2 regions of the Microbacterium sp. NPDC087665 genome follow, and region 1 is predicted to be linked to the other one. Evidence: riboswitches for the same ligand, from Rfam matches in the RefSeq annotation. Region 1 holds a riboswitch; the other holds the start of a gene.
The links. A riboswitch is a leader RNA that binds a small molecule or an ion and turns the genes downstream of it on or off. The one in region 1 is predicted to bind thiamine pyrophosphate.
Positions count from the first base shown of each region.

Region 1 (14,902 bases):
TCCTCGCCGCCGACGTGAAGGGCGACGACCTGCTGGCCGCGCGGGCCGACGGCGTGCTCACCGAACCGACAGCCTGGCTGTTCGGCAATGAGGCCCGCGGACTCGAAGACGACGCGCTCGGTCTCGCCGACCGGGTGCTGCGTCTGCCGATCTTCGGCAGGGCGGAGTCGCTCAACCTCGCCACGGCCGCGAGCGTGTGCCTGTACGAGAGCGCCTTCGCGCAGCGGGCTGCGATCGGCAGCTGACACCGAGGCCGCCGCTGGCAGGTGCCGGCGGCTGGTACTTTTGCACCCTGCCCGTCGGTGATGACGTGAGAAGAGGGGAGGGCGGATGCGGATCCTGATCGTGGAAGACGACGACCGTGTGGGCTCTGCCCTGGAGGCCTTCCTCGCCCGCTCCGGCTACGCGACCGTCCGGGCCGCCGACGGCGCATCGGCGATGGCGCTGCTCGGTGCCGACACCGAGGTCGTGCTTCTCGATCTCGGGCTGCCCGACGTCGACGGCATCGACCTGTGCCGGCGCATTCGCAGCCGCTCGGAGGTTCCGATCGTCGTGGTCACCGCGCGCAGCCAGGTCACCGAACGCATCAAGGGCCTGCGCGCCGGTGCCGACGACTTCGTCGTGAAGCCCTACGACGTGCACGAGCTGCTCGCGCGTATCGAAGCGGTGACCCGTCGGTCCCGACCCATGCGTCCGGAGACCGACGGTCTGGTGACGATCCACGGTGGGGAGGTGGAGATCGACCTCGTGGCCCGTCAGGTGCGCGTCGATCAGCATCCCATCGATCTCACGCCCAAAGAGTTCGACATCATCGCCGTGCTCGCCCGCTACCCGGGAGTGGCGGTGCCGAAGGATCGGTTGATCCGCGAGGTCTGGAACACGGACTGGCGCGGATTCAGTCACTCGCTCGAAGTGCACATCGGCGCCATCCGCAAGAAGACGGGTGCGCACCGCATCATCGATACCGTGCGAGGCGTCGGATACCGACTCGTGGGGTCGTGACCGGTGCGTAAACGGCTCGTCATCGTCTTCCTCATTCCGCTCGTCGCCATCCTGCTCTCGCTCGGGGGAGCTGCCGGATGGAGCGCCGCCCGCAGCATCCAGCAGGCCGTCTACAGCGAGCAGGTCGGCGACCTCAGCTACTTCGCGACGACGGCGCGCCAGGCGCTGAACTCCGGGTCGGCGGCGGTGTTCGAAGGGGAAGCCGAGCGCTTCGAAGAGGTGTACGGCATCGAGATCGCGGTGTTCGACCTGGCCGGTGCGGTGTGGGCCTCGAGCGACCCCGACCGCCTCGTGCTCTCGGAGGGGGAGGCGGAGCAGGTGCGCCTCGCGCTCTCGGGGCGTCGCGCAGAACCCGTCGATGCGGTCTTCCCCTGGGAGATCTCCGATGCGACGCTCGTGGAACCGGTCTTCGACGACGGTGATGTGATCGGCGCCGTCATGATCTCGGCAGAGGTGGATGCACCGCGCACGGCGATCTTCCAGCAGGTGACCGTGCTCATCGCGATCGCCCTCGTATCGATCGCCCTGGGTGTGCTCCTCGTGTTCCAGCTCGCCCGCTGGGTGCTGTCGCCGGTGAGGCGGCTGGACGAGGCGATGGTCGCGATCGAGCGGGGCGAGATGGATGCGCGGGTGTCGGAGGACACGGGCCCGCCGGAGCTGCGTCGCATGACGCGGGTCTTCAACGGAATGGCCGAGGAGATCGAGCACGTGCTGGCCCGGCAGCAGGAGTTCGCGCTCAATGCGTCGCACGAGCTGCGCAACCCCCTGAACGCCCTGCTCCTGCGAGTGGAGCACCTCGCGACGGGGCTCGACGACGACTGGCGTGACGACATCGAGGAGACGCGCGAGGAGGGGCGTCGGATGGCGCGGATCCTCGAGACTCTCCTCAACCTGGCACGCAGCGGCCGCGCGGACTCGATGTTCTCGGCGGTCGACCTGACGACGCTGGTCGAGCGTCGGGCCGATGCGTGGCGCGAGGTCGCCGGCCCCCGCGGCATCGATGTGCGCAGGTTCGGCGACGACCTGGTGATGTGCGTGACCGACCGCACGATCGTCGAGAGCGCCCTGGATGCCGTCATCGACAACGCCGTGAAGTTCTCACCGATGAACTCGCTCGTCGAGGTCGCGGTGGAGGGCGGGAACGACGTGTGCCGGTTGACGGTGCGCGATCATGGTCCGGGACTGGCGGGCGAACAGGTCGAATACGCGACCGATCGCTTCTGGCGCAGCGACGACAGCGGAGACACTCCGGGGTCGGGTCTCGGTCTCGCGATCGCCACCGACCTCCTGGCCTCGATCGGTGGCGAGCTGCTCGTTTCGTCGCCGGATGACGGCGGCCTGAGAGTCGCCCTCGTCATCAAGAACGGAGCCTTCGAATGACCGGCCGCCTTCGTCGCGCTCTCGCTCTGATGCTCGGGGTGGCGGTCGTCTTCGCCCTCAGCGCGTGCAGTCCCCGCGCTGCGGAGTGGTCGGGAGGAACCTCGGTGATCGCGGGCGGAGGCCCGACGGGCGTCTACTACGACTACGGCGGACACCTGGCGAACGAGCTCTCCGCCGCGCTCGGCATCTCGATGACGGTCGAAGAGACCGACGGGTCGGTCGACAACGTGCGCCGGGTCGATTCCGGGGAGGCCCTGCTCGGGTTCGCGCAGGGGGATGCGGCAGCCGATGCCGTCGCGGGGAGGGGGGCATTCGACGAGCCCCTCCAAATCCGCGCGGTCGCCCGCCTCTACGACGAGTACGTGCACGTCGTGGTGCGCGCCGATTCCGATCTGGAACGCGTGTCGGACCTCTCCGGGAAGACCGTCTCGCTCGGGGCCGAGGGGTCCGGCGTCAACGTGATCGCCACACGGATCCTGGCGGCGTCCGGCGTCGACGCGGCATCGATCCGCGACCCGCAACTGGATCTGCGCGAGTCGATCAGCGCGATGGAGCGCGGTGAGATCGACGGATTCTTCTGGGTCGGCGGCCTGCCGACACCCGGCATCGAGAACCTCTCGGGGGCGCTGCCGGTGCGGCTGCTGCCCGTCGAGCAGGAGTGGGTGATGGCGATCAACGGGCGCTACTCGGACGCCTATCGATCGTCGGACTTCCCGGCGGGCGCCTACGGCCTCGACCAGTCGGTGCCGACGATGGCCGTGCCGAACTACCTGATCGTCGCCGCTTCCACTCCCGACGCCGTCGTGCGCGATGTGCTCTCCGTACTCTTCGACGCGCGGTCGCGGATGGCGCAGGAGGTGCCGGCCGCTGCTCTGCTGAACCGGCGTCAGGCCATCTTCACGGTTCCCGTCGAACTGCATCCGGGTGCCGTGGCGTACTACCGCGACGAACGAAGCTGAGCGTTTCGGACGCCGTTCCGGCCCGCGGGTAACACCCGTGTTACGACCCTCAAGAAATCCTCAAGATGTCTGACAGCGCTCCGGCGGCTCTGCCATCGTGAGGTCGATCATGCTCGTGTCAACGGCGAACGAGCCGCAGGTCACCGATGCGTCCCACCGGACGCGCACCCCGATCGAGCAGTACAGACGACCAGGCGAGTTTGGAGAAAAGATGACCTCTGGTAAGGCCCTTGTCGTGGTCGACAACGTGCAGAAGCACTATGGCGAGTTCCAGGCGCTGACAGACATCAACCTCACGGTGAACGCGGGGGAGGTCGTCGTCGTGATCGGTCCCTCCGGATCGGGCAAGTCCACGCTCTGCCGTACGATCAACCGCCTCGAGACGATCACGAGCGGAACGATCAGCATCGACGGAAAGGCCCTGCCCGCCGAGGGCAAGGGGCTCGCGCATCTGCGCGCCGACGTGGGAATGGTGTTCCAGTCGTTCAACCTCTTCGCCCACCTGACGATCCTCGAGAACATCACCCTGGGTCCGATCAAGGTGCGCGGACTCAAGAAAGCGGATGCCGAGAAGGAAGCGATGATCCTCCTCGAGCGCGTGGGCGTGGCTCAGCAGGCGTCGAAGCTCCCGGCTCAGCTCTCGGGCGGGCAGCAGCAGCGTGTGGCCATCGCACGAGCGCTGGCCATGCAGCCCAAGGTCATGCTCTTCGACGAGCCGACCAGCGCGCTCGACCCGGAGATGATCAACGAGGTCCTCGACGTCATGGTCGAACTCGCGCACGAAGGCATGACGATGATCGTCGTCACCCACGAGATGGGCTTCGCTCGGAAGGCGGCGGATCGCGTCGTTTTCATGGCCGACGGTCGCATCGTCGAGGAGGCCACCCCCGAGGAGTTCTTCACGCACCCGAAGAGCGACCGCGCCAAGGACTTCCTCTCGAAGCTCCTCACGCACTGACCCTCACCAGACCCTGCACCACAGCACATGAAGGAGACGCATATGCGACGCACACGGACACTGGCAGGCATCGGAATCGCAGCGGTAGCGCTGCTGGCGCTGACGGCCTGTAACAGCGGCAGCCCCTCGACGCCCGGCGGAGGCACCGGCGACGAAGAGGCCGCAGAAGACAGCACCTGGTTCGAGGTCGCCACCGACGTCGAGCTCGAAGGCAGCCCGACGTTCGACGCGATCACCGAGCGCGACAAGGTCGTCGTCGGCGTGAAGGAGGACCAGCCCGGTCTCGGCTTCCTCGACGTGACCACGGGCGAGCGCACCGGCTTCGACGTCGACATCGCCCGCTGGATCGCCGCATCGCTCGGGTACGACGAGGACAAGATCGAGTTCAAGCCGATCGCCTCCGCGAACCGCGAGCAGGCGATCACGAACGGTGACATCGACTACTACGTCGGCACCTACTCGATCAACGACAAGCGCAAGGAGCTCATCGACTTCGCCGGGCCCTACTTCATCACGGGTCAGGGTCTCCTGGTCGCCGCTGACGCCCCTGAGGCCGAGGCGCTCGAGGACTTCAACGGCAAGACCGTCTGCTCCGCGACCGGCTCCACGCCGATCCAGAACATCAAGGCGAACTTCCCCGACATCACGACGCAGGAGTACGACCTGTACTCCGCCTGCGTGCAGGACCTGATCGACGGCAAGGTCGATGCGGTCACCACCGACCAGGCCATCCTGATCGGCTACGCGGCACAGTACCCGGATGACGTGAAGGTCACCGGCGGTCTGTTCACCGAAGAGCGTTACGGCGTCGGACTCGAGAAGGGCGACGATGTGCTGCGCACGCACATCAACGAGCTGTTCACCGACAACCCCGACATCTGGCAGGCGATCTTCGACAAGAACCTCGGTTCCAGTGGCATCGAGGTCGAGCAGCCCGAGGTCGACCAGTACTGATCTGACAACAGGGGCGGCCTTCCCACGGAAGGCCGCCCCGCACCTCCTGAAGAAGGGGAGGGTGGCGTGGACGTCATCTTCGGCAACCTCGACCTGTGGGGAGAGGCGATCGGCAATACGCTGCTCGTCTTCGCCATCGGCGGGATCATCGCCCTCATACTGGGCATCATCGTGGGCGCCATGCGCGTCTCACCCGTCCCGATCGCGCGCGGCGTGGGCACGGCGTACGTCAACATCGTGCGCAACACCCCGCTGACGCTGGTCTTCTTCTTCTTCATCTTCGGATACCCGCAGCTCGGGTTCCCCGAGCTCTCGAACCTCGTGTTGGGCATCCTCGCCATCGGCATCTACACGGCCACCTACGTTGCCGAGGTGCTCCGCGCGGGCATCAACACGGTGCCCGTCGGTCAAGCAGAGGCGGCGCGCGCGATCGGCCTGCCGTTCGGCCAGGTCATGGGGCTCGTCATCCTGCCGCAGGCGTTCCGCTCGGTCGTCCCGCCGATGATGAGCGTCTTCATCGCCCTGCTCAAGAACACCACCGTCGCCGCCGGCTTCTCGGTCGCCGAGCTCGCCGCCCTGCGGTCGACGATCAACGACTCCGCCGATCGTCCCGGCAACCCGATGGAGGTGCTGCTCTGGGTGGCGGTCGTCTTCGTCGCCCTCGTGATGCTGATGAGCTGGCTGCAGCGCCATCTCGAGAACCGATGGAGGATCGCGCGATGACTTCCGTGCTGTACGACGTTCCCGGCCCCCGGGCGATCGCCCGCAACCGCATCCTCGCGGTGGTCACCATCGTGCTCGTTCTCGCCGCCCTCGGATTCGTCGGCCTGCGGATGTTCGAGACCGGTCAGTTCTCCGCCGAGAAGTGGTACGTCTTCACGTTCTCGAACGTGTGGATGGGGATCTTCAAGGCTCTCGGCAACACGCTCGCGGCCTTCGCCCTGGCGGCGGTGCTGAGCATCATCCTCGGCTTCGTGCTCGCGATCGGTCGGCTGTCCGATCACAAGTGGGTGCGAGTCCCCGTCACGGTCGTGACCGAGCTCTTCCGCGCCGTCCCGGTGCTCGTGTTCATGATGCTGCTGTATTACGGGCTTCCTGTTCTCGACGTGAAGATGGATCCGTACTGGGCCGTCGTGCTCGCCCTCATGGCCTACAACGGCTCGGTCCTCGCCGAGGTCATCCGCGCGGGCGTCGAGTCGCTGCCGAAGGGGCAGCGCGAAGCCGGCTCCGCGATCGGTCTGCGCAAGAGCGGCGTCATGCGCCTCATCCTGCTCCCGCAGGCGATCCGCGCCATGCTCCCGGTGATCGTGGCCCAGCTCGTCGTGACGATGAAGGACACGGCGCTCGGCTTCATCATCACCTACCCCGAGCTGCTGTACTACGCGAAGCAGCTCACCTCTCAGCAGGGTCGTCCGATCCTGCAGTCCGCGTTCGTCATCGGCGGCATCTACATCGTCATGTGCCTCATCCTCTCCGGCATCGCCAAGTGGGTCGAGGTCCGGACGCGGCGATCGACCAAGGTGCGCGGGATTCTGCCTGACGCAGGTACGGACCCGCGGACGCATGAGGAAGGCACGAACACCGAACTCATCGCCATGCAGCGCGGGGCGGGGAAATTCGACATGGGGAACGGGCCGGGAGCGGGCTGAGCGTCGGCTTGCGCGCCGGTAGACTCGTCTCTCGTGTCTGAGTCTCCAGAAATCACCCCGGAAGCGGTCGAAGCAGCCGTCGCCGCCGCGCTGGCAGCGATCAACGCAGCGGCCGACACCGTCGAGCTGAAAGCGGCCCGTGCCGCCCACGTCGCCGACGGTTCGCCCCTCGCCGTCCTGAACGCCTCGATGCGTCAGGTCGCGCCCGAGAACAAGGCCGCGTTCGGCAAGCTCGTCGGCCAGGGCCGCGGGCAGGTCACTCAGGCGCTCGCCGCGAAGGAGACGGAGCTCGCGGCGGCAGAGGTCGCGGCGCGTCTCGAGTCCGAGCGGGTCGACATCACGGCGGTGCCCTCGCGCACGCGCGTGGGTGCACGGCATCCGCTCACCCTGCTCCAGGACCAGGTCTGCGACATCTTCGTCGGCATGGGATGGGAGATCGCCGAGGGGCCGGAGCTCGAGCACGAGTGGTTCAACTTCGACGCGCTGAACTTCGACGTCGATCACCCCGCCCGCCAGGAGCAGGACACGTTCTACGTCGATCCGACCTCGCGCCACCTCGTCATGCGCACGCACACCAGCCCGGTGCAGGTGCGTTCGATGCTCGACCGCGAAGTGCCGATCTACGTGCTCTGCCCGGGCCGCGTCTACCGCACCGATGAGTTCGACGCGACGCACCTGCCGGTGTTCACCCAGTTCGAGGGCCTCGTGATCGACAAGGGCATCACGATGGCGCATCTCAAGGGCACGCTCGACCACTTCGCCAAGCTGCTCTTCGGCCCGGAGGCCAAGACGCGCTTCCGCACCAACTACTTCCCCTTCACCGAGCCCTCTGCCGAGCTCGACCTGTGGCACCCGACCTTCAAGGGCGGTGCTCGCTGGATCGAGTGGGGCGGCTGCGGCATGGTCAACCCCAACGTGCTGCGCGCGGCGGGGATCGACCCCGAGGAGTACAGCGGTTTCGCGTTCGGCATGGGCATCGAACGCGGGCTCATGTTCCGCAGTGATGTGCAGGACATGCGCGACATGGCCGAGGGTGACGTCAGATTCAGCGAGCAGTTCGGGATGGTGGTGTGATGCGCGTCCCTCTTTCGTGGTTGCGTGAGTACGTCGATGTGGCAGCGGATGCTTCGCCGGAGGATGTGCTCGAAGCACTGGTGACGGTCGGCTTCGAAGAAGAAGACGTGCACCGCTTCGAGATCTCGGGCCCGGTCGTCGTCGGCCAGGTCGTCTCCCTCGACCCGGAACCGCAGTCCAACGGCAAGACCATCAACTGGTGCCAGGTCGACGTCGGCGAGGCGAACGGCGGCATCCGCGGCATCGTCTGCGGCGCGCACAACTTCGTCGCAGGCGACAAGGTCGTCGTGACTCTTCCGGGAGCAGTGCTCCCGGGTCCGTTCCCGATCGCCGCCCGCAAGACCTACGGTCACGTGTCGGACGGCATGATCGCCTCGGCGCGCGAGCTGGGGCTGGGCGACGAGCACAACGGCATCGTCGTACTGTCGGACCTCGGCATCGACGCCCCCGTCGGCACCGACGCGATCGCGCTCCTGGGGCTCGACGACATCGCCGTCGAGATCAACGTCACCCCCGACCGCGGGTACGCGTTCTCGCTGCGCGGCGTCGCCCGCGAGTACTCGCATGCCACGGGTGCCGCATTCCGCGATCCGGCCGAGCGCGACTTCGCCGAACTGCAGCCCGGCATGGGGCACACGGCGATCGTCGATGACCGGGCACCGGTACGCGGACGCGTCGGAGCCAGCGAATTCGTCACGCGCGTGGTGCGCGGGGTCGATCCCGCATCACCGACACCGCCGTGGATGGTGGCGCGCCTGTCGCTGGCCGGCATGCGCTCGCTCGGCGTGCTCATCGACATCACGAACTACGTCATGCTCGAACTCGGGCAGCCGCTGCACGGGTACGACCTCGACAAGCTCACGGGTTCCATCACGGTGCGCCGCGCGGCGTCGGGCGAGAAGATCACGACCCTCGACGGTCAGGAGCGCACGCTCCACGGCGAAGACCTGCTGATCACCGACGAATCGGGCCCGATCGGCATCGCCGGCGTCATGGGCGGCGGCACGACCGAGATGAGCGAGACGACGCAGAACGTCCTCATCGAGGCGGCCACCTTCGACCCCATCACGATCGCGCGGTCCGCGCGTCGCCACAAGCTTCCCAGTGAGGCGTCCAAGCGCTTCGAACGGGGCGTCGATCCGCTCATCCCGTTCGTCGCCGCACGTCGTGCCGCTGACCTCATGGTCGAGCTGGCCGGTGGCACGCTCACTGAAGAGGGGGGTGCGCTCTTCAGCGAGGTCTTCGTCTCGGAGATCGAGCTGCCGAGCGGCTTCGTGCAGGGTCTGATCGGCGTCGACTATTCGGACGCCGAGATCACCGGTGCGCTCACCACGATCGGCGCCGAGGTCACGGCGAGCGAGTCCGCAAGCGCGGGCTGGGTCGTCATCCCGCCGACCTGGCGCCCCGACCTGACCGACAAGTGGACGCTCGCCGAGGAGGTCGCCCGCATCCACGGACTCGACCGCATCCCCGCGGTGTTGCCGACGCCCCCGTCGGGTCGAGGACTCACCGCTCTGCAGCAGGGGCGCCGTCGCGTGGCGGATGCACTCGCCGCTGCCGGCTTCGTCGAGACGCCTGCGTTCCCGTTCACGACCGACGTGCAGAACGATCTGCACGGTTCGGCGTCGGGGGAGCACCTTCCGAGCATCCGCCTGGCGAACCCTCTCGACGGGCAGGCGCCGTTCCTGCGCCGGTCGCTCATTCCGGGGCTGCTGCAGACGGCGCACCGCAACATCTCGCGCGGTCTCACCGACCTCGCGATCTTCGAGACCGGCATCGTCTTCCTTCCCGAGCCGGGAGTCGAGTACGGCACCGACGAGGTGCCGCCGCCCGGCGAGCGGCCCTCTGCCGAGACGCTGGCCGAGCTCAACGCGTCGATCCCGCCGCAGAATCGCTTCGTCTCGGCATTGCTCACCGGCAACGTGACTCCGCGTCAGCCGGGGCGCGCGGCAGAAGCCGCCGGTCTCACCGAGGCGCTCGACGCCGTGCGGGTGATCGCGAGTGCTGCCGGCGTCGAGATCGATGTCGTGCAGAGCGAGCGTGCGGCACTGCATCCCGGACGCACGGGCGAGCTGCGCGTCGCGGGGAAGCCGGTCGGCTACGTCGGCGAACTGCACCCCACGGTCACGGACGACGCCGACCTGCCGGGCCGAGCGACCGTGCTCGAGATCGACCTCGATCTCGTGCTCTCGCTCGCCGGCGATCGCATCGTCGCCGCATCGCTGTCGACGTTCCCCGCGGCGACGCAGGATGTGTCGCTGACGCTTCCTGCCGAGGTCCCGGCAGCCGACGTGCGCGATGCTCTCCTCGAAGGCGCCGGTGCTCTGGTCGAGTCGGTGCGCCTGGTCGACGACTATCGCGGCGAGGGTGTGCCGCAGGGCTCGAAGAGCCTGACGTTCGCCCTGCGTTTCCGTGCGGAGGATCGCACACTGACGGCAGCGGAAGCGACCGAGGCGAAGCTCGCCGGCGTCGCCGTCGCCGCTGAGCGTTTCGGCGCGGCGCTGCGCGACTAGAAATCCTCGAGTGGGCGCTGGCCGTCGCGGAGCGTGATGCTATCGCGACGGCCAGTGCCAGCTGGGGCGTTCGAGGGGCAGCTGATCCCGGACGCGGGTGCCGTAGCCGGCGGATTCGAGCTCCACGGTCTCGGCGCCCGCTTGGGCGAGCACGCGACGCAGCACCGCGGAGTGGGTCACCACGATCACCTGGGTCTGGGCGGATGCCGCCGTGAGCAGGGCTCCGAGCGGGGCGATCAGGCTCTCGTGCAGGCTGGACTCCGGCTCGTTCACGACGAGCAGCGGCGGGGGATCGGCCGGGAGGAGCGCGGCGCACAGCAGCAGGAAGCGAAGCGTGCCGTCGGACAGCTCGGCGGCGTCGAGTGGCCGCAGCAGCCCCGGTTGCCTGAGCTGCAGTCGGAACACGCCCTCGTTCACCGCGATCTGCACGCGCGACCCCGGGAACGCCTGCTCCACGGCCTGGTCGAGTGAAGCGCCGCGCCCGGCATCCTGCGTCGTCGCCCAGACCGCGGCGAGATCGGAGCCGTCGTCGCTGAGCCACCGCGTGCGGGTGCCGATCTGCGGGGCGCGCGCCGGTGAACCGGCATCGGTCCGGAAGTGGTCGTAGAAGCGCCACGAGGCGATGCGATGCTGCAGGGCGACGCTCTCGGGCAGCGCTGTGCCATCGGTGAGATCCAGCAGCGCGCTCTGCCCCGGACCCATCGGCTGGTTCAGCGACACCCACCCCTGGTCGCCGCGCACCCGCACACCGGTGCGCTGCCGGTCGAGGATCAGCGTGCCGGGGCGGGCGAACGGACCGGTGAAGACCTGCTCGCGCTTGATCTCGGGATCGCGCGTGAACGGGCTCCTCGGATCGGCCTGGGGGAGCCCGAGGTCGAGGACATACCCCAGCTCGTCCGACGCGAAACCGAGGCGCACCGCGACGGGCCGCGTGCGTTTGGTGCCCTGCGCGCCCAGCCCTTGCGGCGTCTCGGGGCCGGCCCACAGCACGCTGTCGAGTCCGCCCTCGCGGGCGATCGCGGCGACCGCGCGACCGTGGCCCGCTTCTGCCAGCAGGCGCAGCGCGCGGTAGAGGTTCGATTTGCCGGTGCCGTTCGCGCCGGTGATGACCGTGAGGGGGTGCAGGGGCAGTACCACGTCGACGAGCGAGCGGTAGCCGGAGATCGCGAGGGCGGTGAGCATGTCGACATCCTCGCAGCGGCTTCCGACATCCTCGATAGACTGCGTGCGAGTGACACGGGGTGCCGCATCCGCGGCTGAGAACAGACCCGTCGAACCTGATCTAGTTCGTACTAGCGAAGGGATGTCGCAATGAGCGATCTTCTGCGTCCATCGTCCGATCCGTCCGTCGTCGAGCATGCGGCGACTCTGCTGGCTGCACTGCGCGCAGCGCCTCCGCTGACGCAGTGCATCACCAACTCCGTCGTCACCGGCTTCACCGCGAACGTGCTGCTCGCCCTCGGTGCGGCGCCGGCGATGGTCGACATCGTCGGGGAGGCCGGCATGTTCGCGGGTGTGGCCTCCGGCCTGCTCGTGAACCTCGGCACGCCCACGCCCGAGCAGCGTCAGGCCGGCCTCGAGGCGGTCGACGGGGCGACCGCCGCCGGAACGCCGTGGGTACTCGATCCGGTGGCGATCGGCGCTCTTCCGGTCCGCACCGCTCTCGCCACGCAACTCGCGGCACTGCGGCCGACGGCGATCCGTGGCAATGCCTCGGAGATCCTGGCGCTCGCGGGGCTCAGCGCCGGCGGACGCGGCGTCGACGCCACCGACAGCACGGATGCGGCGGCCGAAGCCGCTGTGATCCTCGCGCAGCGACACGGCAGCATCGTCGCGGTGTCGGGTCCCGTCGATCTCGTGACCGATGGTGAGCGGATCGTGCGGATCGCCAACGGGGATGAGCTGCTCACCCGGGTGACGGGCGGCGGATGCGCGCTGGGGGCGGTCATGGCCGCATTCCTCGGCGCCGCGCGCCTCGCACCCATCCCCGCCCTCGACGCCGTCGCCGCGGCATCCCTCGTCTACACGATCGCTGCGGAGCACGCGGCGGCGTCGTCCACCGGGCCCGGAAGCTTCGCCGTCGCGCTGCTGGACGCGCTCGCCGCGGTGCAGCCCCAGGAGTTGGCCCGCGAGGCGCGCGTCGAGGAGGTCTCCCGATGATCGCCGACCTCTCGCTCTATCTGGTGACGGACACGGCGTTGTGCGGCGATCGCGGTGTGGTCGAGACCGTCCGGCAGGCGGTCGACGGCGGGGTGCGCATCGTGCAGCTCCGTGACAAGACCGCGAGCGACGCGGAGATCGTCGATCAACTCGTCGCCCTGTCGCACGTGATCGACGGGCGCGCGCTCCTCGTCGTCAACGATCGTCTCGATGCCGCACTCGCCGCCCGCGGTTGTGGAGCCCGGGTCGACGGCGTGCACCTCGGGCAGGGCGATGCCTCGGTGCTGCGGGCTCGTGCCGAGCTCGGATCCGACGCCGTGATCGGCCTGACCGCGAACACCGCTGAGCATCTCGCCGCCGTCCTCGCTCTCCCTGCGGGCACAGTCGACTATCTGGGCGTCGGCGTCATCCGCCCGACCAGTACGAAACCCGATCACCCGCAGACCCTCGGCGTCGACGGTTTCCGCGCGTTCGCCGCGGCGAGCCCCCTCCCGTGCGTTGCGATCGGCGGCGTCGGCGTCGATGATGTCGACGACCTGCGCGCTGCCGGTGCGGCGGGCATCGCCGTCGTCTCGGCGCTGTGCGCGGCCGAGGAACCCCGATCCGCCGCGGAGGATTTCCTGCGCCGGTGGCGCCGCGGCTCGGTGCCCCGGGTGCTGAGCATCGCCGGCAGCGATCCCTCGGGAGGGGCGGGCATCCAGGCCGATCTCAAGTCCATCGCCGCGAACGGCGGGTACGGCATGGCAGCGATCGCCGCGCTCACCGTCCAGAACACGCGCGGCGTGCGCGGGGTCCACGTGCCGGATGCCGGAGTGCTCGCAGCGCAGCTCGCCGCCCTGTCCGACGACATCGTCATCGACGCCGTCAAGATCGGGATGCTGGCGAATGCCGATGTCGTGCGGGCGGTGATCGCCTGGCTCGATGCCGTGCGCCCGCCGATCGTCGTGCTCGATCCGGTCATGGTGGCCACCAGCGGTGATCGGCTGCTCGACCCCGCCGCCGAGGATGCGCTGCGCGAGCTGCTGCACCGCGCGCACCTCGTCACCCCGAACCTCACCGAGCTCGCCGTCCTGGTCGGGCGGGAGATCGATGACTGGGCGGACGCCCTGACGGCCGCGGAAGAGCTGTCGTCGCAGATCGACGCCGCCGTGCTCGTCAAGGGCGGCCACCTCCTCGGCGACGATGCGCCGGACGCCCTCGTCGACACCGCGCGTGGCCGTCGCGAGGTGTTCCCCGGCTCCCGCATCGAGACGTCGAACACCCACGGCACGGGGTGCTCGCTGTCCTCCGCTCTCGCGACGCTCCTCGCCCGCGGGCACGACCCCGTCGCGGCCGTGTCCTCGGCCCGGGCGTGGCTGCGGGAGTCGCTGCGCGAGAGCGACGCGCTGCACGTCGGCCGCGGGCACGGGCCCGTGCACCATTTCGCCGGGCTGTGGAGCCGCGGCGGTCTCTCGACGCGCCCGACGGCATCCGAGGTCGCAGACGACTGGTGGGAGGGGATCGCCGGCATCCGCGCGCAGATCGACGACCTGCCGTTCATCCGGAGCCTCGCCGACGGCAGCCTGCCGCGCGCGCCGTTCGACTTCTATCTGGCGCAGGACGCGCTGTACCTGCGCGACTACGCGCGCGTGCTCTCCGAGGCGGCACGGCTCGCGCCGACCTCGGCGGAGCAGGCGTTCTGGGCGGGTTCCGCCGAGGGCGCGATCGTGGGCGAGCTCGAGCTGCATGCGGCCTGGCTGACCCCCGGCGACGGCGTGACCGCGGCGACGTTCGCCGCGGAGCCGGGGTCCGCGACCACCGCGTACCTCGATCATCTGCGCTCGACGGCGTTCGCCGGCGGATACCCCGAGCTGATCGCCGCGCTCCTGCCGTGCTTCTGGCTGTACACCGACCTCGGGGAGCGTTTGCACGCGGGGGAGTTCGGCAGCCTCGCGCAAGAGGCGGAGCATCCGTACGCCTCCTGGCTCGCCACATACGCCGACCCGGCCTTCGCCGTCGCGACCGCCCAGGCCATCGCGTACGTCACGCAGACCGCCGCCGCGGTCGACGATACGACGCGGGCGCGCATGCGCCGCGCCTTCGACGTCTCGAGCGCCCACGAGCGCGACTTCTTCGATGCGCCCTGGGGGTTCGTCGCCGCCAGGTGACCGCGTGGATTTGCGGATGCCGTCACCGGCGCGCTATCGTCGCGGCATGCCTTCGGCCGCCTCCGTTTCTCCGACGCTCGCTCTGAGCGTCGTCTCGGTGCGCCGA
Region 1 is NZ_JBIUWD010000006.1:12,890-27,791, reverse strand. It holds gene ACIOSY_RS14170 (TrmH family RNA methyltransferase) at 1-245, shown strand, start outside; gene ACIOSY_RS14165 (response regulator transcription factor) at 331-1,002, shown strand; gene ACIOSY_RS14160 (ATP-binding protein) at 1,006-2,382, shown strand; gene ACIOSY_RS14155 (TAXI family TRAP transporter solute-binding subunit) at 2,379-3,341, shown strand; gene ACIOSY_RS14150 (amino acid ABC transporter ATP-binding protein) at 3,553-4,299, shown strand; gene ACIOSY_RS14145 (glutamate ABC transporter substrate-binding protein) at 4,342-5,253, shown strand; gene ACIOSY_RS14140 (amino acid ABC transporter permease) at 5,320-5,976, shown strand; gene ACIOSY_RS14135 (amino acid ABC transporter permease) at 5,973-6,902, shown strand; gene pheS (phenylalanine--tRNA ligase subunit alpha) at 6,936-7,976, shown strand; gene pheT (phenylalanine--tRNA ligase subunit beta) at 7,976-10,489, shown strand; gene ACIOSY_RS14120 (AAA family ATPase) at 10,529-11,671, opposite strand; TPP riboswitch at 11,717-11,810, shown strand; gene thiM (hydroxyethylthiazole kinase) at 11,801-12,649, shown strand; gene ACIOSY_RS14110 (bifunctional hydroxymethylpyrimidine kinase/phosphomethylpyrimidine kinase) at 12,646-14,796, shown strand.

Region 2 (14,902 bases), on a different contig from region 1:
GACCTCGGTGGCCGTCATGACGCCTCCCCCAGAACGATGCGGTGCCCGCCGAGGTGATGGCTCACCGCGTCATCATGGGTCACCGCGACGACTGCGCGTCCGCGCGCGATCTCCTCCTGCAGCAGCGCGACGAGCGAGATCCAGCCGCGGCGATCCTGGCCGAAGGTCGGCTCATCGAGCACGATCACCTCCGGCGACCCGGCGAGCACCGTGGCGACGGAGAGCCGACGCTTCTGCCCGCCCGACAGGGTGAAGGGGTTCGCGAGCGCCAGCGGAGCGAGACCCAACCGTTCCAGGAGCCCGTCGACCACGGCATCCGTACGCGCACGATCCCAGCCCAGGGCGCGCGGCCCGACCGACAGCTCGTCGCGCAGGGTCTGCGTGAGGAACTGATGCTCCGACTCCTGGAACACCATGCCGATGCGGGTGAGGAGCTCGCGGGAGGTCCAGCGGATCGGACGCACGCCCCGGCGGCCCGCCAGTCGCTCCGCCGTCCGCACCTCGCCGGAATGCTCGGGGATGAGTCCGGCGAGCGTCAACGCGAGGGTGGACTTGCCTGCGCCGTTGGGACCGGTGATGACGGTGGCGTTCGCCTGCGGTACGTGCAGGTCGAGCCCCGACTGCACCGGCCGGCCGGGCTCGCGCGCGATCGACAGCGCGGTGGCGGACAGCGCATCCGGAGCCTCGACCCTACCGAGCACCGGCAGATCGATACCCCGGTCCGGCACCCACACCCCGGCATCGGCCAGCGTCTCGCCGTGCGCCGCGAAGACCTGTGCGGGCGGGCCGTCGGCGAGCAGCCCCCCGTCGGCCGCCACCACGATCACCCGCGTCATCAGGTCGACCCAGATCGGGGTGCGATGCTCGACGACGATCAGGGTCGCCTGGGTCGCGTCGACCGCACGCTCGACGCTCGCACGCACCTCACGCACGCCGACCGGATCGAGGTTGGCCGTGGGTTCGTCGAGCAGCAGCAGCCCGGGGCGCATGGCGAGCACTCCCGCAAGTACGAGACGCTGCTTCTGCCCACCCGAGAGCGCCTTCGTCGGGCGCTGCAGCGGAACCGCGAGACCGACGGCTTCGAGCGCTTCCGAAACCCGCGCAGGGATCTCGGATGCCGGAACGCCGAGGTTCTCGCACCCGAAGGCGACATCGTCGCCCACCTTCGACAGCACGATCCCGGCATCCGGATCCTGCAGAACGAGACCGATGCGACCGCGCTGCGACTCGGGCGTGGCGCCGTCGATGCGCAGCTCGCCGGCGCGCTCGCCCTCATCGTCGTCGCCGAGCACACCCGCGAGGCCGGCCAGCAGGGTCGACTTCCCGGCACCGGATGCGCCCAGCAGCAGAACGCGCTCGCCCGGCTCGATCGTGAAGGTGAGATCCGACACCGCGGCTCGCTTGCGCCCGGCGTAGCGCCATCCCCAGCCCGAGGCCTGCACCCGGGCCGGGGCGGCGACAGTCATCGTCAGACCTCGCGCACGTGCTCTCGCCCGGCGGCGAAGCGGCTGAGCGCCCCCGTGACCGCCAGCGCGCGCACGAGCAGCCAGCCGAGCACACCCGCGAGGATGGCGCCCGAGACCACGACGCTGACGAGGTAGATCGTGTTGAACTCGAACGACTTGAGGATGTTCGGCGAGCTGCCGTAGAACAGCTCGAACACCCAGGCGGCCGCTCCCGCACCGATGCCCGCGAGCGCGGCGACCGCGAGGCCGAAGCGGCGGTAGAAGAACAGCGCGAAGATGATCTCGGCGCCCAGACCCTGCACCAGCCCCGAAAGGATCGTCGAGATACCCCACACGTTGCCGATGAGCATCGACACGATCGCCGCCACCAGTTCGACGACGAGGGCGGCACCGGGCTTGCGGATGACGAGGCCTCCGACCACGCCGCCGAGCAGCCAGATTCCGACGGCGATGCCGCCGAGCCCCGGGGTGAGCGCATCGGCGGCACCGAACCAGGCGTAGCCGATGGTGTTCCATCCCCAGAAGACGAGACCGATCGCGACGCCGAGCACGGCGGCCACGACGATGTCGACGACGCGCCAGCGCCAGATCTGGCGGGCGGGCTGCCCCGAATTCGCGGATGCCTTCGCGGCGCTGCTCTTCGCGGCGTTCTTCGCGGCGGATGCGGACGTGGACGTACTCATCTGAACTCCTCCCTGCGCTGGCATGACCCAGATCAGGTTCGACGGTCGAAGCGCGATTCGCTCCCTCTCAGCCCGGCTCGCCGGACTCCCGTGGTTGTGGTCCCCAGCATACCGAGTGCCGACACCGGCGGCAGCGCAGACCGCAGAACCACGCAACCGGCCGCGGATTCGGTACCGTAAGCGAGTGACCGCTCCTGATCCCGCCGAGGCCACCGCCACCGCCGAGCCGCAGATCGGCGTGCGCGCAGACGGCGATCCGCCGGAAGCGGCGGTCGAGACGCCCCCGGCGGAGACCGCCGTCTTCAGCGACGACCCCGGCGAACTGTTGCAGCTCGACGATGCCGATGCCTCCGCCGAGTGGGCCGATGATGGCCGCCAGGCGACAGCGCTCACCTGGGTCGATCCGGCCGCCGTCGCCGCCGGATCCACCGCCCGCGGCTTCGACGAGCCGCTCGACGCCTCCGGGATCGGAATTCTGCGAGGAGCGCGTCTGCGCCCCGCGATCGCCAGCCCGCGCGTGCTCGTACCCATCGGTGTGCTCGTGGCCCTCGCCGCGTCATACGCCGGAACCACGCTGCTGTGGCCGCTGCACGAGGTCGCCCCCACCGCAGCTCCTGTCGAGTTCTCCGTCACCGCCGCCCCGGTCGCGTCGGTCGTCTGGCCGGCGCAGGGCAGCGCCGCCGTCGGCGTGGGGGGCATCGGCCTGACGGCTTCGTCACCCGATGCCGCGAGCATCGCGAGCATCACGAAGGTCGTCAGCGCCCTCATGGTGCTGGATCGGATGCCGTTGGCCCCGGGCGAACAGGGTCCGGCGTTCTCGTTCACGCGCGCCGACAGCCAGAATTACTGGAGCTATCGCCGCTCGGATCAGTCCGCACTCGACGTGCCGGTCGGCGGCACCCTCACCGAGTACCAGATGCTGCAGGGCACACTGCTCGGATCGGCGAACAACTACATCGACCGCCTGGCCTCCGAGATCTGGGGATCCGACCGCGAGTTCGCGGCGGCCGCGGCGATCTGGCTGCGCGACCGCGGCCTCAGCGACATCACGGTGGTCACTCCGTCGGGCTTCAGCGAAGCGAACACCGCGACCCCCGAGGCGCTTCTGCGTCTGGGAGAGATGGCGATGAAGAACCCGGTCTTCGCCGAGATCGTCGGCACCGCATCCGTCGAGCTGCCGGGTGCGGGCACGGTCGTCAACACCAACGGGATGCTCGCCGACCCCGGCGTGGTGGGCATCAAGACGGGCACGCTCGTCGGATGGAACCTGCTGACCGCGAAGGACATCACCGTCGACGACACCACGGTGAAGCTGTACGCCGCGGTGCTCAACCAGGGCGATGACGAGCAGCGCCTCGCGGCGACGCGGTCGCTGTTCGCCGAGGTCGAGGCCGCCCTCGCCGCGCAGGACGCGGCCGTGCCGGAGGGCACCGTGGTCGGCCAGGTGCAGACGGTGTGGGGCGAGGAGATCGACATCGTGACGGATGCCGACACCGATGTGCTGCTGTGGAACGGTGCGACCGCGACATCGACTCCCGAGTTCACCCTGGGCGATGCGCGCGACGAAGGCACCACGGTCGGCACGTTGAGCACGACCGGCCCTCTCAACGCGGCGACGACCGAGCTGACCCTGGCCTCCGACATCGAGGGCCCGAGCTTCTGGTGGCGCCTCACGCACCCGTTCGAGCTGTTCGGCATCGACGCGGACTAGCAGCCGCCTCCCCGGCCGGCGTTCCCGTCGCACTCCCGTCCGGCGCTCCCGTCGCACTATCTGTCGTTCTGACGCGCCCGGACCGACAGTTTTTACGACGGGAATGCCTCTCGGTGCCGAGGTGGAGAGGGCGGGTCGGGTGTCATCAGAACGGCCCCATCCCGGTGAGGGATGGGGCCGTTCTGCTGTGAGTCGCTCGGAGGCGAGTGCTCGGAGGCGAGTGCTCAGGCTCGCGAGCTGTCGCCGCCTCGGTCACCGTCACCGTCACCGTCACCGTCACCGTCACGGCCACCGCGATGGTCACCGTCTGACGTGAACGCCTCGATGACCGCCTCGGCGGCTGCCGCTTCGGCACCGGGCAGCTGCGCTCCGATCGACGCACCAGCGCGCGCTGCGGCCGCGACCTTCTCGGCCTCGACCTCTGCCGCGACCTCGGCTGCAGCGTCTGCGTCGCCGGTGACCACGACCGGCGTCGACCCGGTGAGGGCGTCTTCCGCGTCGATGTCTGAGGCCGCCTGCTCGAACTGCGACTGGTAGAGCCGCCAGTAGGCGCCCTGCGCGGCGATGAGCTCGTCGTGCGTGCCCTTCTCGACGATGTCGCCGTGCTCCATCACGAGGATGAGGTCGGCGTCGCGGATCGTCGAGAGCCGGTGCGCGATCACGAATGACGTGCGTCCTTCGCGGAGCGCCGCCATCGCGTGCTGCAGCAGCAGCTCGGTGCGAGTGTCGACCGCCGACGTTGCCTCATCGAGGATGAGGATCGACGGCTGGGCGACGAAAGCCCGGGCGATGGTGATGAGCTGACGCTCGCCCGCCGAGACGTTGGAGGCGTCTTCGTCGAGAACGGTGTCGTAGCCCTCGGGCAGCGCGTGCACGAAGCGGTCGACGTAGGTCGCCTTCGCAGCCTCGAGAACTTCGTCGTCGGTCGCGGTGGAGCGACCGTATCGGATGTTCTCGCGGATGCTGCCGTTGAACAGCCACGGGTCCTGCAGCACCATGCCGGTGCGCGAGCGCAGGTCGTCGCGCGTGATCTGCGCGATGTCCTGGCCGTCGAGCATGATGCGCCCGCCGTCGAGCTCGTAGAACCGCATGATCAGGTTGACCAGCGTCGTCTTTCCGGCACCCGTCGGACCGACGATCGCGACCGTCTGCCCCGGCTCGACCTGGAACGAGAGGTCGGTGATGAGCGGGCGATCCGGCGTGTAGGAGAACGCGACGTTCTCGAACTCGACGACACCCCGCCCACCGGTGATGGTCGGAGCATCGTCTGCATCCGGCTCTTGCTCGTCGGTGTCGAGCAGCTCGAACACCCGCTCGGCCGATGCCGTGCCGGACTGCACGACGGCGGCCATGCCACCCAGCTCGGACAGCGGCTGCGTGAACTGCTGCGAGTACTGGATGAAGGCCTGAACGTCGCCGAGGCGCAGCTGCCCGTTCGCGACCATGAGGCCACCGAGCACGGCGATGCCGACGTAGGTGAGGCTGCCGATGAACGTCATCGCCGGCATGATGATGCCGGAGAGGAACTGCGCCTTGAAGCTCGCCTGGTAGAGCTCTTCGTTCTCGTCCTTGAACTTGTCGAGGGCGTCTTGCTCACGACCGAACACCTTGACCAGCGCGTGGCCGGAGAAGGCCTCTTCGACGCGGGCATTGAGTCGACCGACCTTGCGCCACTGGGTGCCGAATGCCTTCTGCGACCGCGGTCCGATGATGCCGAAGATCACGCCCATGAGCGGGAGTGCCACGAGAGCGACGAGCGCCAGCTGCCACGAGATCGAGAACATGAGCACCAGCACGCCGACGACGGTGAGCACCGAAGTGATCGCCCCCGAGAGGGACTGCTGCATGGTCTGCGTGATGTTGTCGATGTCGTTCGTGACGCGCGAGATCAGGTCTCCGCGCTGCACCTTGTCGAAGTACGACAGCGGGAGGCGGTTGATCTTGGCCTCGACCTGCTCACGCAGGCGCCACATGGTTCGCACCATGATGACGTTGATCACGTAGCCCTGGATCCAGCTGAGGAACGCGGCGACGACGTAGATCGCGAGCACCGCGGCGATGATCCAGCGCAGCGCGTCGAAGTCGACGCCGTCACCGACCGTGAAGTCGCCCATGGCGGCGACCTGGTTCGCGAAGTCGGTCTGGCCCGCTGCGCGAAGGGCCTCGAGCACATCGCTCTTCGGCGTACCGACGGGGAAGCCGGGGAAGTCGCCGTTCGGCTGCGAGAGCTGTACGGAGGTGAACCCCTTGTAGATGAGGTTCGTCGCCTCGGCGAGCACCTTGGGTGCGGCGACCGTGAGCACGACACCGATCGCGCCGAGGATCGACACGATGATGAACCATACGGCGGAGGGCTTGAGCAGCCCGATCATGCGCGCGAAACTCACGCCGAAGTTGTCGGCTTTGCCCGGCGCGACGCTGTCCCAGCCGCCACCGTCCTGGCGCGCCTTCTCGGCGAGCTCGGCCTCGTACTTCTCTTCGTCGGTGAGTTCCGGCTCGACGGTGGTGGTGGCCGTGGCGGCAGCTACGCGGCCGCGACGGGTCCTGGACTCGTTCTGCTCGCTCATGCGTCGACCCCCAGCTGCGACTCGACGATCTCCCGATAGGTGGTGCTCGTCTCGAGGAGTTCTTCGTGCGTGCCGACACCCACCATGGTGCCCCCTTCGAGGACGACGATGCGATCGGCATCGGTGATCGAGGACACGCGCTGCGCGACGACGATCTTGGTGACGTGCGGCAGCTCGCGCCACAGCGCTTGCCTCAGCCGGGCGTCGGTCGTGAGGTCGAGGGCCGAGAAGGAGTCGTCGAACACCAGAACCTGCGGCTGCCGCACGATCGCGCGGGCGATCGCAAGGCGCTGACGCTGGCCTCCCGAGACGTTCGTGCCGCCCTGGGTGATGCGTGATTCGAGACCGTCCGGCATCTCCTCGACGAAGTCACGGCCCTGGGCGATCTCGAGCGCCGCCCAGAGTTCTTCGTCGGTGGCGTCTTCGCGCCCGTAGCGCAGGTTGGACGCCACGGTTCCGGTGAACAGGAACGGACGCTGCGGAACGAGGCCGATCGTCTTCCAGAGCGACTCGACATCTGCGGTGCGAACATCTGCTCCGCCGACGAAGACGGCTCCACCTGAGGCATCGAAGAGACGAGGAATGAGCGACACGAGTGTCGTCTTGCCCGCACCGGTCGATCCGACGATCGCGACGGTCTCACCCGGCTCAGCGGCGAAGCTGATGCCCGTGAGCACCGGCGAGTCGGCGCCGGGGTAGGAGAACTCCACGTCATCAAAGGCGACAGCGCCGGGCGCGGGGAAATCGGTGACGCCGTCGACGGGACGCTCCATGGTCGAGACGGTGTCGAGCACCTCGCCGATGCGCTCCGCCGACACGGCGGCGCGCGGGATCATGATCGCCATGAAGCTGGCCATGATGACGCCGCCCATGATCTGACCGATGTACTGCATGAAGGCGAAGATCGTGCCGACCTGCACCGTGCCGGTGTTGATCTCGATGCCGCCGAACCAGATCACGGAGACGACGGTGACGTTGAGGATCAGCATGAAGAGCGGGAACAGCAGCACGAAGAGCGACCCGATCTTGCGGCCGACGATCATGATGTCGGTGTTCGCCTCGCGGAAGCGCTCTTCTTCGATGGTCTCGCGCACGAATGCGCGCACCACGCGCACACCCGTCAGCTGCTCGCGCATGATGCGGTTCACGGCATCGAGCTTGCGCTGGTTGGTGCGGAAGAGCGGGACCATGCGGCTGACGATGATTCCGGCGAGGATCAGCAGCACCGGAACGGAGACCGCGATGATCCAGCTGAGCCCGAAGTTGGTGCGCACGGCGAAGATGATGCCGCCGATCGCGAGCAGCGGAGCCGTGACCAGCATGGTCGCGCCCATCATCGCCAGCATCTGCACCTGCTGCACGTCGTTGGTGTTGCGGGTGATGAGAGACCCGGCGCCGAACTGCGACACCTCGCGCTCGGAGAAGCCGCTGACCTTGCTGAAGACGTCTGCCCGGATGTCGCGCCCGGCGCCCATCGACGCGCGCGCGGCGAAGTAGGTCGCGATGATCGAGGCGATGATCTGCCCGAGCGAGACGGCGAGCATGAACATGCCGGTGCGCCAGATGAAGGCGGTGTCGGACGTGGCCACGCCCTCGTTGATGATGTCGGCGTTGAGCGACGGGAGGTAGAGGGTGGCCGCGACACTGGCGAGCTGGAAGACCAGCACAGCCAGAAGGAGCCACTTATATCGGGACAGATAGCGGAGGAGGATTTTACCCAGCACAGGCGGACTTTCTGAGAGATGAAGCTGTGGACTCATGTGTGGGGGAAGATGCCGACTCGAAATCGGCCACAACAAAGAGTGCCACGAAGCTCAGACATTCGTACTGTCGGGTTTACCACCTTCGCTCACAGCGAACCAGACCCGTCTCGCGCTGCCCGCGGAGCGGACCTCAGAACAGCGGCACGGCGGGCACGTACTCGCGCGCTCCGGCCCCGGCATCCGCGTCGAGCTCGGCGAGCGTCGCCGGCTGCCAGTGGGGGTTGCGATCCTTGTCGACCAGCTGCGCACGGATGCCCTCGACGAGGTCGGGGTGCTCGGTCACGAACCAGAGCACCCGGCGGTACTCGCCCTCCAGCGCCGCGCGCAGCCCCGCCGACGCCCGCGCCTCGCGCACCGCGTCGAGGGTGACCGTGAGGCCGGTGGGAGCCAGTCCTTCGAGCAGGTCGGCCGTGGCCGCGGCATCCGGAATCCCCTGCGCCTGCAGCCGCTCGATGATGCCGACGACCGTGTCGGCCGCGAACGCCTCGTCGACCCAGACGCGGTCTGCGGGCAGCTCCGACGGGTCCGGCGTCTCGTCGAACAGCAGCACGATCTCGCTCGGACCGGTCGGATCCGCGCGGTAGGCGAGCGCCTCGCGCAGCGCGTCGAGGCGCTCGGAGGGCACGAAGTGGTCGGCGAAGCCGAGGTAGATCGCGTCCGCACCGCTCATCGCATCGCCGGTGAGTCCGAAGTACTCGCCGAAGCGTCCGGGGGCGCGGCCCAGCAACCAGGTGCCGCCGACGTCGGGCGTGAATCCGATGCGGGTCTCGGGCATGGCCAGCTTCGAGCGCTCGGTGACGATGCGGATGGCCGCGTGGCCGGCGAGCCCGATGCCTCCGCCCATCGTGATGCCGTCGGCGAGCGCGACGACCGTCTTCGGGTACTCGGCGATCAACGCGTTGAGCGCATACTCCGCGCGGAAGAACTCGGCCGTGCGCTCGGGCTCGCCCGCCACGATCTGCGCATGCAGCGCCCGCACGTCGCCGCCGGCGCAGAAGCCCCGATCCCCGGTGCCGTCGAGCAGCACGATCTGCACGTCGGTGTCTGTCTTCCAGGCTTCGAGGGCGGCCGTGAGCTGCTCGATCATGCCCAGGTCGAGGGCGTTGATGGCTTCGGGCCGATTGAGGGTGAGCCTTCCGAGGGCTCCTTCGGTGCGGACGAGGACACGGTCATCGGAGGAGGAATCGGTCACGGATGTCAGGCTACTCCGATCCGTTCCGGCCCCCGGTATCCACAGGAAATACGCGATCCGGGCGCTTTTCCGGCAGGATAGAGAGAATTGACCAAGCAAGGAGAGGTCGCGCATGACCGACGGACAGGTTCTCGAATTCACGAGCGTGACGAAGCGCTTCAATGAGGTGACCGCTGTTTCCGACTTCTCCGCACGTATCGAACCCGGCGCCGTCACCGCATTCCTCGGCCCGAACGGTGCCGGAAAGACCACGACGCTGCGGATGCTCCTGGGCCAGGTGCGCCCCACCTCGGGCACGGCGACGATCGGCGGCACGGCATTCGCCGACCTCCGTCAGCCGCTGCGCGTGATCGGCTCGGTGCTCGAAGAGACCGTGTATCGCACGCGCCGCACCGCCAACCGCCAGCTCACGATCGCCGCGAAGGCGAACGACATCCCGCTCGCCCGCGTCGCCGAGGTGCTCGCGATCGTCGGCCTCGAGGACGAGGGTGACTCCCGCATCGGCGGTTTCTCGCTGGGAATGCGCCAGCGGCTGAGCGTCGCCCACGCACTGCTCGGCGACCCCGGCGCCCTCGTCTTCGACGAGCCGGCCAACGGACTCGATCCCGAGGGCATCCGCTGGATGCGCATGCTGATGCGTCGCCTCGCCGACGAAGGACGCACCGTCCTCGTCTCGTCGCACGTGCTCAGCGAGGTCGAGCAGGTCGCCGACAACGTGCTCGTGCTCTCGAAGGGCCAGCTGGTTCTCGCCAGCGGCATCGAAGAACTCGCCGACCCGTCGTCCGGGGCGGTCGTGGTCGATGCTCCGGACCGAGTCGCCCTCACCTCGGCGCTCGCGACGGCCGGTTTCGACATCGAGATCCTGCGTTCGGGACTCACCGTGCGCGGCAGCGATGCCCGCCGCGTCGGCGCCGTGGCGGCCGAGGCCGGCATCGCACTCACCACGCTCGTGCAGCGCGGACCGACCCTCGAAGACGTCTTCATGCAGCTGGTGCGGGGCGGCAAGCTCGAGCCGCGTGCCGAGATCGTCGCCTCGCAGCTCGTGCCTCCCACGTCCGCGTCGGCCGAGACGACCGCGCAGACGGCCGACGACGAGGCTGCCGTCGCCGCCGCGGCCATCGCCGCAGACGTGGCGGCCACCGTTCCCGGTGGCCCCGTCGCCACCGCGGTCGTCGCGGCCGGTGCCGGCACCGCCATCGCACACGATGGTGAAGAGCACCGCGGTGATTCCGCAGACAGCAGCAACACGGATGCCGGTACTACGGATGCCGACACCGCCGATGCCGACGCCGACGCCGACGCCGCCCTCGCGAACGCCGTGCTCGCCGAAGCCACGGTCGCCGAGGCGGCCACCGCCGAGTCCGCTGCGGCGGAGCCGGTCGTCGACGATGTCGACGCGTCGGGCGAAGCATCCTCCGGACCGTCGTTCGACGACATCCTGTTCGGCGCCGCACCCGCCCACTCCGACGAAGCCCCCTCGGTCTTCCCGGACGCCGACGGATCGGGCGCCGACGCGTCGGCAACCGATGAGTCCGGCATCGAGGTCTTCGACGGCCTCGGGTCGTCGGAGGGTTCCGGGAGCGACGCCGCCCCTCAAGGCGACGACGAATCCGGAGACCAGGCCAACGACCCGCGTTCCGCCGCGGTGAGCTCGATGCTCGCCGACGCCGCGCGCGCCTACTTCGAGGACGAGCCGAAGGACTACCCGCTCGCCGAAGCTCCCGCCGAGGGCGACGACGACCGTACCCGCACGATCGAGGTCGTCGACACCGCGACCGACGCTCCCGAGCACGGCGCGACCGACGGCCACGAGAACGACGGCGAGCAGAACCACGAGCACCACGAGAACCACGAGGGCGATCACTCGCACAACTGAGCCGCCACGCAGAAACGCCCTCCGGACCGTCAGGTCCCGGAGGGCGTTTCGCTGTGGCCTCTCAGGCCGGACGCGGGCGGATCACCGGGCGGCGGCTGCCCTTCGACGTCGGGATCGAACCCGTCGCGACGATCTCCTCGACGTCGGCCGGCTCGTCGGTCACCTCGAGTCGCAGCGCCTGCGTGAGCGCGAGCCCGTGCCGGGTGGTGAGAATGAGTCGCCGGTACTGATCGTCACCGGTCAGGTCGATGACGACGCTCGGACGACGCCGGCGGATGAGCACGAAGTCGGTGCTTCCGGCGGCCTTCCAGCTGCCCGCGGCGAGAACACCGGGAATGTGCGTCCCGGGGTTCGGAACTCCGCGCAGCCACGTCCAGGCGTCATCGGTGAGCTGCACCTTGGTGATCGTCTCGCGCACGAGGCGCACGTTGTCGCGGTGGAAGCTTGCGGCACGCTCGAGCGGCGAGAGCACGATCTCGAGTTGCGTCTGATCCAACAGCAACGTCACCATGAGTCCAGTCTGCCAGCGGGGCCCTGCCAGTTGTCTGGATCTTGCTCACAGGAACACAACGATCCGTTGTGGGAATACGCTCACTCCCGGGCGATTCGCGTGCTCCGGGCGTTTCGAGTGCTCAGGCGTGGGCGGATGCCGCGGCGGCTGCCGCAGCAGGCAACGCCGCTTCGATCCGCTGGAGTTCGTCGTCGCCGTGGGCAGCCGTGAGGAACCACGCCTCGAAGACGCTGGGCGGCAGTGCGACACCCTGCTCGCGCAGCGAGTGGAAGAACGGCGCGTAGCGGAACGTCTCCTGCGCCTGCGCCTCGGCGTAGTCGCGCGGAGCGGACGCACGGAACGAGGCGTTGAACAGGTTGCCGGCCTTCGCGACCGAATGGATCACGCCGGCGTCGGTGAGCGCCGCATCGAGGGAGGCCGACAGGCGATCGGATGCCGCGTCGATCGTGGCGTAGACCTCCGGCGTGGCCAACCGCAGCGTGGCGAGGCCGGCCGCAACCGACAGCGGGTTCCCCGACAGCGTGCCCGCCTGGTACACGGGGCCGAGCGGAGCCAGAAGGTCCATGATGTCGGCACGGCCGCCGAGGGCGGCCAGCGGCATCCCCCCGCCGACGACCTTGCCGAAGGTGAAGATGTCGGGCAGGTAGTTCTCGCCCGCGGCGGCCTGCAGACCCCAGTACCCGGCGGGGTGCACGCGGAAGCCCGTGAGCACCTCGTCGATGATCATGAGCGCGCCGTGCGCGTGCGCGGTGGCGGCGATCAGGCTGTTGAAGCCGGGAAGCGGGGCGACGACGCCCATGTTCGCGGCGGACGCCTCGACGATGACCGCGGCGATCCGCGGACCGTGCTCGGCGAAGACGGCGGCCAGCGCCTCGGGGTCGTTGTAGCCGATGACCAGCGTCTGCGCGGCGATCGGTGCCGGTACTCCGGCCGAGCCGGGGAGCGCGAGCGTGGCGACGCCGGAACCGGCCTCGGCGAGCAGACCGTCGGAGTGGCCGTGGTAGTGCCCGGCGAACTTCACCAGCAGATCGCGGCCGGTCGCGCCGCGTGCGAGACGGATCGCCGTCATGGTGGCCTCGGTGCCGGTCGACACCAGGCGCACGCGCTCGATGGGGCGGATCTCGCCGAACCGCACGCGGTCGGCGATGAGGGCGGCGAGTTCGACCTCGCCCTCGGTCGGGGCGCCGAACGAGAGACCGCGCGTCGCGGCCTCCTGCACGGCGGCGACGACCTCCGGATGCGCATGACCGAGCAGGGCCGGGCCCCACGACGCGACGAGGTCGATGTAGGTCGTGCCCGCGGCATCCGTCACCGTCGCCCCGCTCGCCGACGAGAGGAAGCGCGGCGTTCCGCCGACCGAACCGTAGGCGCGCACCGGAGAGTTCACTCCCCCGGGAATCACCTCTCGGGCGGCGGAGAACAGGTCGTCGTTGCGGTCGGTCATGGTGATTCCTCTCGGGTCACTCGGCAAATCGTGACGATCTGCACTCATTCGGATGATCTGCACTCGTTCTCGCGGCGATTCGGATGCCGAGCGTCACAGCGAGTGCGGATCGTCACGGTCGAACAACGAGTCAGTCGCGCAACCAGCGGGCGGCTTCGGTCGCCCAATACGTCAGCACGGCGTCGGCGCCGGCACGGCGGATCGACAGCAGCGACTCGAGGATCGCCGCACGGCGGTCGATCCATCCGTTGGCCGCGGCGGCCTCGATCATCGCGTACTCACCGGACACCTGGTATGCCCACACCGGAATATGGACGGTGTCGCGCACCTCGCGCAACACGTCGAGGAACGCCATCGCCGGCTTGACCATGACGATGTCGGCGCCCTCTTCTTCGTCGACGACGGCCTCGCGCACACCCTCACGACGGTTGCCCGGGTCGAGCTGATAGGTGCGCCGATCGCCCTTCAGCTGCGAATCGACGGCCTCGCGGAACGGACCGTAGAACGCGCTCGCGTACTTGGCGGCGTAGGCGAGCAGAAGGGTCTGCGTGAAGCCCTCGGCATCGAGCGCACGGCGGATGGCGGCGACCTGGCCGTCCATCATGCCCGAGAGCCCCAGCAGCTGAGACCCCGCGCGCGTCTGCGCGAGCGCCATCGAGGTGTACCGCTCGAGCGTCGCGTCGTTGTCGACCGATCCGTCGGCCGCGAGCACACCGCAGTGACCGTGGTCGGTGAACTCGTCGAGACACAGGTCGGTCTGCACGACCAGCGCATCGCCGACCTCGGCGGCCAGCGCCTCGGTGGCCAGATTGAGGATGCCGTGGGGCGCGTCCGCGCCCGAACCCTGTGCGTCGCGCACCGCGGGCACGCCGAACAGCATGACGCCGCCGACACCGGCTTCGGCCGCCTCGACGGCCGCCGCGCGCAGCGAGTCCATCGAGTGCTGGGCAACACCCGGCATGGATGTGATCGGCGCCGGGTCGGTGAGACCCTCGCGCACGAAGAGGGGCAGCACGAGCTGCTGCGGCTGGAGCGTCGTCTCGCGCACGAGCTGACGGACCGCCGGCGACTGACGCAGCCGGCGAAGACGGGTCTCGGGGAAGCTCACGGCGCGAACTCGTCTGCCGCGTGCGGAAGGGTGAAGTGCGACACCGCATCGATCAGTGCGTCGACCGTCTGACGGTCGGCGACGACCGAGACCGGGAGCCCGGCCTTGCGCGCATCGCGTGCGGTGCGCGGGCCGATGGCGGCGAGCAGCGTCTCGTCGGGGATCTCGGGGAACTGCTCGCGCACCTGCTCGGCGACCGATCCACTCGTGATGAGGATCGCGTTGATGCGGCCGTTCTCGACATCGCGCTTGATGCGGTCGGTCACCGGCACACCGACGGTGCGGTACGCGACCACGCTGTCGACATCGTGGCCGGCGTCGGTCAGCAGCACGCTGAGAACGGGCTTCGCGATCTCGCTGCGCAGAGCGAGGATGCGGCGGGGCTCGGTCTCGAGCGAGATGAGCAGCTCGGCCATGCCCTCAGCGGAGTTGTCCTGCTCCGGCATCAGCGCGACCTCGTAACCGACGGCCTGCAGCGCCGCGGCGGTCGTCTCGCCCACGGCCGCGATGCGCGTGGAGGGGGGAACAATGGCGCGGTGCGCGAACAACACGTCGACGGTCGTCGCACTCGTAACCGTCAG
Region 2 is NZ_JBIUWD010000003.1:32,686-47,587, reverse strand. It holds gene ACIOSY_RS06935 (energy-coupling factor transporter transmembrane component T family protein) at 1-18, opposite strand, end outside; gene ACIOSY_RS06930 (ABC transporter ATP-binding protein) at 15-1,466, opposite strand; gene ACIOSY_RS06925 (ECF transporter S component) at 1,469-2,149, opposite strand; TPP riboswitch at 2,140-2,251, opposite strand; gene ACIOSY_RS06920 (D-alanyl-D-alanine carboxypeptidase family protein) at 2,334-3,860, shown strand; gene ACIOSY_RS06915 (ABC transporter ATP-binding protein) at 4,085-6,427, opposite strand; gene ACIOSY_RS06910 (ABC transporter ATP-binding protein) at 6,424-8,151, opposite strand; gene ACIOSY_RS06905 (enoyl-CoA hydratase/isomerase family protein) at 8,321-9,382, opposite strand; gene ACIOSY_RS06900 (ABC transporter ATP-binding protein) at 9,495-11,258, shown strand; gene ACIOSY_RS06895 (hypothetical protein) at 11,320-11,769, opposite strand; gene ACIOSY_RS06890 (glutamate-1-semialdehyde 2,1-aminomutase) at 11,891-13,213, opposite strand; gene hemB (porphobilinogen synthase) at 13,344-14,321, opposite strand; gene ACIOSY_RS06880 (uroporphyrinogen-III synthase) at 14,318-14,902, opposite strand, start outside.
Region 2: it holds a riboswitch for thiamine pyrophosphate, as region 1 does, so the genes downstream of both, ACIOSY_RS06925 (ECF transporter S component) here and thiM (hydroxyethylthiazole kinase) in region 1, are expected to answer to the same signal.